Regions from separate parts of the Streptomyces sp. DSM 120436 genome, predicted to be linked through region 2. Evidence: riboswitches for the same ligand, from Rfam matches in the RefSeq annotation. Region 2 holds a riboswitch; the other holds the start of a gene.
What was found. A riboswitch is a leader RNA that binds a small molecule or an ion and turns the genes downstream of it on or off. The one in region 2 is predicted to bind glycine.

Region 1 (3,396 bases), on a different contig from region 2:
CCGAGGCCGCGCCCGAGACGCGCCCGGAGACCCCCGCCGAGCGGCACTGGCCCGCCGGACACGACGTCCGGCACGCGGAGTACGGGCACGGGTGGGTGCAGGGCAGCGGGCTGGGCCGGGTGACCGTCCGCTTCGAGACACCCGGCTCGGCGCCGGGCCGCGTGAAGACGTTCCGGGGCGACGATCCGGCATTGGAACCGGCGGATCCGCTGCCGCTGGTGGAGGGGCCACCGGGTGTGGCCGAGGCGGCGGGGGTGGCGGAGGCGCAGTCGCCGTGACGGTCACGGTGGGGCCGGCGGCTGGGGTGCGGGATGGGTGACGGTCGCGGGGAGGCGGCAAGGTGCGGTCCGTGAGCTGGGCGAGTCCACCACCGCTGGCGGAAGGGGCGGAGGCGCAGTCGCCGTGACGGTCACGGTGGGGCCGGCGGCTGGGGTGCGGGATGGGTGACGGTCGCGGGGAGGCGGCAAGGTGCGGTCCGTGAGCTGGGCGAGTCCACCACCGCTGGCGGAAGGGGCGGAGGCGCAGTCGCCGTGACGGTCACGGTGGGGCCGGCGGCTGGGGTGCGGGATGGGTGACGGTCGCCGGGAGACGGCAATTCGTGGCCCGTGGGCTGGACGGGTCCGCTGCGGCTCGTGGAAGGGCCGCCGCGCGTGGCCGAGGGGACGGGGCGCGGTTGCCGGTGACGTTCGCGGTTCACCGGGTCGTGCCCCCGAGGGAGCGGGGTCCGGTGCGCCGGGCGCTTGGATGGAGGGGGCCGTGACGGTCGGGGGGCGGCTGCCGGCGTCTGTGGCCCCGGCCCGGGTGCATCCGGTGCCGCCGGCCCGAGGGAGCGCCGGGCGTGACCGAGGCGGGGGCCTAGTCGCCGTGCCGCTCGCGGTCAGGGGCCGCGCTTCCTGAGGATGCGCGGCCCGGCGAGCCCCGCGGCCGGGGCGGTGGGCCCCGGCTCGTGGCGGTGGCGTGGGAGCCGGACACACACGGCCCCGGTGCTTCCGGCCGCATCCGTGGCCCGGCCGGGTGAGGGGAGCCGGGGCTCCGGGCCGGCCCGGCACAGGGTTCACGGGACCGCCGCCCCCGGTGGCGTCAACCGCGTTCCTCCTGGCCCGCCAGCTTGCCGAAGTCGCGGTCGGGGAGCGGGGGAGGGGAGCCCACGTCCAGGCCGTAGTGGTGGTAGAGCTGGAGCTCCTGCTCCGGGGACAGGTGGCGGCCGACGCCGAAGTCGGGGGCGTCCTTGATGAGGGACCGTTCGAACGGCACGTGCAGCGCCCCGTCGATCAGCTCGCTGGGTTCCAGGGGCACGAAGGCGTCCCGGCTGAACAGGCCGGTGCGTATCGCGGCCCATTCGGGCACGCCGGTGGCGTCGTCGAGGTAGACCTCGTCGATCGTGCCGATCCGGGTGCCGTTGCGGTCGTACGCCTTGCGGCCGATGAGGTGACGCGGGTCGATGTCGGTCTGCACGGGCCCTCCACTCGACGCGAACTCATGCGATAGCACAACAAAAAGGCACAATCGGCGGAACGGCCACTCGAAAGTACGGGTCGGGGCCCCGCTGGTACGCTGGCAACGGCCGCTGACCCCGTGCGGGAGAGTCCTCCAGGCACCACCGGAGGCGCCGAAGGAGCAAATCCTCCCCGGAATCTCTCAGGCACACGTACCGCACGGACGAGGTCACTCTGGAAAGCAGGGCGGGTGTCGACGGCTTCCGCTCTCACCGACGGTGAAAACCGGACCGCCCGCGGCGTCCCGGTGAAACTCTCAGGTTGAGATGACAGAGGGGGAGGCCGTCCGGGCACCTGCGCCGTGGTGCCCCTCGAAGGTCGTCGGACCAGGAGGCCTCCTCAATGACTGCCCCCCGTACCCCGCTCTCCGAGCTCGAACAGGGAATCCCCTTCGAGCAGCGCCACATCGGCCCCGATCACGAGGCCCGGGCGAAGATGCTGGCCCAGGTGGGCTACGGCTCGCTCGACGAGCTGACCGCCGCCGCCGTGCCCGACGTGATCAAGAACGCCGACGCGCTGGACCTGCCCGGCGCCCGGAGCGAGGCCGAGGTGCTCGCCGAGCTGCGCGCCCTCGCCGGCCGCAACCAGGTGCTCGGCTCCATGATCGGCCTGGGCTACTACGGCACCTTCACCCCGCCCGTCATCCTGCGCAACGTGATGGAGAACCCCGCCTGGTACACGGCCTACACGCCGTACCAGCCGGAGATCTCGCAGGGCCGGCTCGAGGCGCTGCTGAACTTCCAGACGATGGTCGCCGACCTCACCGGTCTGCCCACCTCCGGCGCCTCCCTGCTCGACGAGGGCACGGCCGCCGCCGAGGCGATGGCGCTGTCCCGGCGCATGGGGAAGAACAAGAAGGGCCTGTTCCTGGTCGACGCGGACGCCCTGCCGCAGACCATCGCCGTGATCGAGACCCGCGCCGAGCCGACCGGCGTGGAGGTCGTCGTCGCCGACCTGGCCGACGGCATCCCCGCCGAGCTCGACGGCCGTGAGATCAACGGCGTCCTGATCCAGTACCCGGGTGCCTCCGGTGCCGTCCGGGACATCAAGCCGGTCATCGACCAGGCGCACGAGCGGGGCGCGCTCGTCACCGTCGCCGCCGACCTGCTCGCCCTCACCCTGCTGAAGTCCCCCGGCGAGCTGGGCGCGGACATCGCGGTCGGCACCACGCAGCGCTTCGGCGTCCCGATGGGCTTCGGCGGACCGCACGCCGGCTACATGGCCGTCCAGGAGAAGATGGCCCGAAGCCTGCCCGGTCGCCTCGTCGGCGTCTCCGTCGACGCCGACGGCGACAAGGCGTACCGTCTGGCGCTGCAGACGCGCGAGCAGCACATCCGCCGCGAGAAGGCCACCAGCAACATCTGCACCGCGCAGGTGCTGCTCGCCGTCATGGCCGGCATGTACGCCGTCCACCACGGCCCCGACGGCCTGCGGACCATCGCCCGCCGGACCCACCGCTACGCCGCGATCCTCGCCGAGGGGCTGCGCTCCGGCGGCGCCGAGGTCGTCCACGGCTCCTACTTCGACACCCTCACCGTGCGGGTCGCCGGGCGGGCCGCCGAGGTCGTCGCCGCCGCCCGCGACCGCGGTGTGAACCTGCGTCTCGTCGACGCCGACACCGTCTCCGTCGCCTGTGACGAGACCACCACCCGCGACCAGCTCACCGCCGTGTGGCGCGCCTTCGGCGTCGAGGCCGACGTCGAGGCCCTGGACGCCGCCGCGCGGGACGCCCTTCCGGACGCGCTGCTGCGCTCCGACGAGTTCCTGACCCACCCGGTCTTCCACCAGCACCGCTCCGAGACGGCCATGCTGCGTTACCTGCGCCGCCTCGCCGACCGCGACTACGCGCTGGACCGCGGCATGATCCCGCTGGGCTCCTGCACCATGAAGCTCAACGCGA
Region 2 (3,396 bases):
AGCCCTGGGCCTCCATGACCGCGACCGGGGCGAAGTTCTCCGAGGCGATCATCTCGAGGGTGGACTGCTGCCGGTGCAGCTCGGCGTCGACCGCGGCGGCCACCGCCGGGTCGAGCTCGTGCAGGGACGTGTTCAGAAGCGACATGCGGCTACGGCTCCTCAGCCCGCGATGAACGCGTCGTACTCGGCGGCGGACAGCAGGTCGGCCGGTTCGTCGGTGACCCGCACCTTGAACAGCCAGCCGCCCTCGAGGGGGGCCGAGTTGACCAGCGCCGGGTCGTTCACCACGTCCTCGTTGATCTCGGTGACCTCGCCGGAGACGGGGGAGTACAGGTCGCTGACCGACTTGGTGGACTCCAGCTCGCCGCAGGTCTCGCCCGCGCTCACCGTGTCACCGACCTCGGGGAGCTGGACGAAGACCACGTCGCCGAGCGCGTTTGCCGCGTGCTCCGTGATGCCGACCGTCGACACGCCGTCCTCGGCGGCCGACAGCCACTCGTGCTCCTTGCTGTAGCGCAGCTGCTGGGGGTTGCTCATGGCTGGAATTCTCCTGTACGCGGGAAACTGCTGATGACGGGGACGGCGCGGGACGCGGCCGGACGGGTGGGGCGCCCGGCCCGCGGACGCGCGGGGACGGCCCGGGGGCCGTCTACGACGGTGTCACTTCCGCCGCTTGTAGAACGGCAGCGCCACGACGTCGTACGGCTCGTGGCTGCCGCGGATGTCCACACCGACGCCCTCGGCGCCCGGCTCGGCGTGGCTCGCGTCGACGTAGGCCATGGCGATCGGCTTGCCCAGGGTGGGGGAGGGGGCGCCGGAGGTGACCTCGCCGATCACCTCGCCGCCGGCCACCACCGCGTACCCGGCGCGCGGCACCCGGCGGCCGTGCGCCACCAGGCCGACCAGGACGCGGGGCGGGTTCTGCGCGGCGCGCCCGGCCGCCTCGGCGAGGGCGGCGCGGCCCACGAAGTCGCCCTCCTTCTCGAACTTCACCACCCGGCCCAGACCGGCGTCGAAGGGCGTGAGGGAGGTGCTCAGCTCGTTGCCGTACAGCGGCATGCCCGCCTCCAGGCGGAGCGTGTCCCGGCAGGACAGGCCGCACGGGACCAGCCCGTGACCCTCGCCCGCCTCGGTCAGCGCCTGCCACAGCTCCACGGCGCGCTCCGGCTTCACGAACAGCTCGAAGCCGTCCTCGCCGGTGTAGCCGGTGCGGGCGATGAGCGCGGGGATCTTGGCCACGGTGCCCGGCAGGCCGGCGTAGTACTTCAGGCCGTCCAGGTCGGCGTCGGTCAGGCTCTTGAGGATCGCCGGGGACTCGGGGCCCTGCACGGCCAGCAGCGCGTAGGCGTCACGGTCGTCGCGCACCTCGGCGTCGAAGCCCGCGGCCCGCTCGGTCAGCGCGTCCAGCACCACCTGGGCGTTGGAGGCGTTGGCCACGACCAGGTACTCGGTCTCACCGAGCCGGTAGACGATCAGGTCGTCCAGGATGCCGCCGTCCTCGCGGCAGATCATCGTGTAGCGGGCGCGGCCCGGCTTCACGCCCGAGATGTTGCCGACCAGCGCGAAGTCCAGCAGCGCGGCGGCCTGCGGGCCGGTGACCGTGATCTCGCCCATGTGCGAGAGGTCGAAGAGGCCGGCCCTGGAGCGCACGGCGTTGTGCTCGTCGCGCTCGGAGCCGTAGCGCAGGGGCATGTCCCAGCCGGCGAAGTCGGTCATCGTCGCGCCGAGCGACCGGTGCAGGGCATCGAGCGCGGTGCGGCGGGGTTCGTTACTGCTCATCGGTCGGTCTCCCAAGGCGATGGGGGTCCCTCCCGCGCGAGTTCATTCGAGCGTGGGGGAAGGCGAGGACGTTTCCTCCCCATCTGTCATCGGAACCTGAGAGGTTCGCCATGACCACCGGTGGTACGGCGGTCAGGACTTGCACCTTGGGTGGAGCCACCGGAGCACTGCGACGGCGGCCCGCTTTTCAGATGTGCCTCGCCCGCGCGGTAACGGTGCCTGAGAGATTCAAGGGAGGGACTTGCTCCTTCGGCGCCCCGGCGGCACACGGTGCCGGGGACTCTCCCGCGCGGATTCAAACGGCCGGTATGCAGTTGGCGCGCACATCATTGCACGCATCGCCGGACACCGGCAGGGGGACCCTTGCCGGGGGTGCACCGTTCGTGCAGGCTCGGTCACAGGGAGCTGTGACAGGCCTGTATCGGGAAGAACACGGAACCGAGAGCGACCTGGCATTACCTTCTCTTTACACACGGCGGGGATCGGACCCCTTATCCGGCCCCAGGGGAGGACGACCACGGTGAACAGGCCCACGGCGCACGCCGGCACCACAGGCGTCGCGCTGCCGCGGCAGCACGCGGACGGGGCCGGCGGCGCGGCGCCCGCCCCGCTCGTCCAGGACCTGCGCGAGCGCTCCGGCCGCAGCCCGCGCGCCCTGCTCTTCGGCCCCCGCGACCTCGTCGTCGTCACCGGACTGCCCGGCAGCGGCAAGTCCACGCTGATGCGGCGCACGGTGCGCGGCGCCCGCGTCGACTCCCAGGACGCCCGCGACCGCTGGGACCGCCGCATGCCCCGCCCGCTGCCGTACGCGGTGTACCGCCCGCTGGTCCGGCTCGCCCACTACGCGGGGCTGCGCCGCGCGCTGCGCTCCGGCCGGCCGGTCGTCGTGCACGACTGCGGCACACAGACCTGGGTCCGGCGCTGGCTGGCCCGCGAGGCCCGGCGCCGCGGGGCCGCGCTGCACCTGCTGCTGCTGGACGTCACGCCCCAGGAGGCCCTGGCCGGCCAGCTGGAGCGGGGCCGGGGCGTCTCGCGGTACGCCTTCCGCCGGCACCGCACGGCGTGCGGCCGGCTGCTGGACGCGGTGGAGGCCGGCCGGGTGCCGGAGGGCTGCGCGTCGGCGGTGCTCGTCGACCGGGACGCCGCGAACGCCCTGCGCCGGATCGGCTTCACCGGGGAACCGGTTAGCCTTTCCGCCACAGCAGTGGCACCAGGCAGGCGGTAGGCGACAGATGGACTTCCCGGCGGACATCCCGGACCGGACGCACTTCCACCCGCACGGCGGGTGGCCCGGCAACGAACTGGAGGAGGCGCTCTCCGCCTCCCTGGGCGTCCCCTCGGCGGGCCCCCGGATCGTCGAGGTGCTCGGCCGCAGCTTCCTGTGGGTGCCGCTGCCAAGCGGCGGCGGCCCGCACAGCGGCCCCCTCGACCTGCCCACCATGGAACTGGACGGCCAGGCGTACGTGCCGGTCTTCAGCTCCGAGGAGCAGTTCCGCCAGGTCGTCGGCTCCCACATGGGCTGCACCGTCGCGCCCGCCGTGGAGTTCGCCCGCGGGCTGCCCCCGCAGGCCGGCATCGTGGTCAACCCGGGCGGCACGGTCGCCGTCCCGCTCCCGC

Region 1: it holds a riboswitch for glycine, as region 2 does, so the genes downstream of both, gcvP (aminomethyl-transferring glycine dehydrogenase) here and gcvT (glycine cleavage system aminomethyltransferase GcvT) in region 2, are expected to answer to the same signal.

Annotation. Positions count from the first base shown of each region.
Region 1 is NZ_JBSKBS010000002.1:943,394-946,789, reverse strand. It holds gene ACWH4W_RS26300 (DNA polymerase IV) at 1-278, shown strand, start outside; gene ACWH4W_RS26295 (PRC-barrel domain-containing protein) at 1,081-1,455, opposite strand; glycine riboswitch at 1,569-1,664, shown strand; gene gcvP (aminomethyl-transferring glycine dehydrogenase) at 1,839-3,396, shown strand, end outside.
Region 2 is NZ_JBSKBS010000001.1:2,820,162-2,823,557, forward strand. It holds gene glyA (serine hydroxymethyltransferase) at 1-145, opposite strand, end outside; gene gcvH (glycine cleavage system protein GcvH) at 160-537, opposite strand; gene gcvT (glycine cleavage system aminomethyltransferase GcvT) at 661-1,779, opposite strand; glycine riboswitch at 1,853-1,976, opposite strand; glycine riboswitch at 1,977-2,077, opposite strand; gene ACWH4W_RS12895 (AAA family ATPase) at 2,300-3,004, shown strand; gene ACWH4W_RS12900 (enhanced serine sensitivity protein SseB) at 3,012-3,396, shown strand, end outside.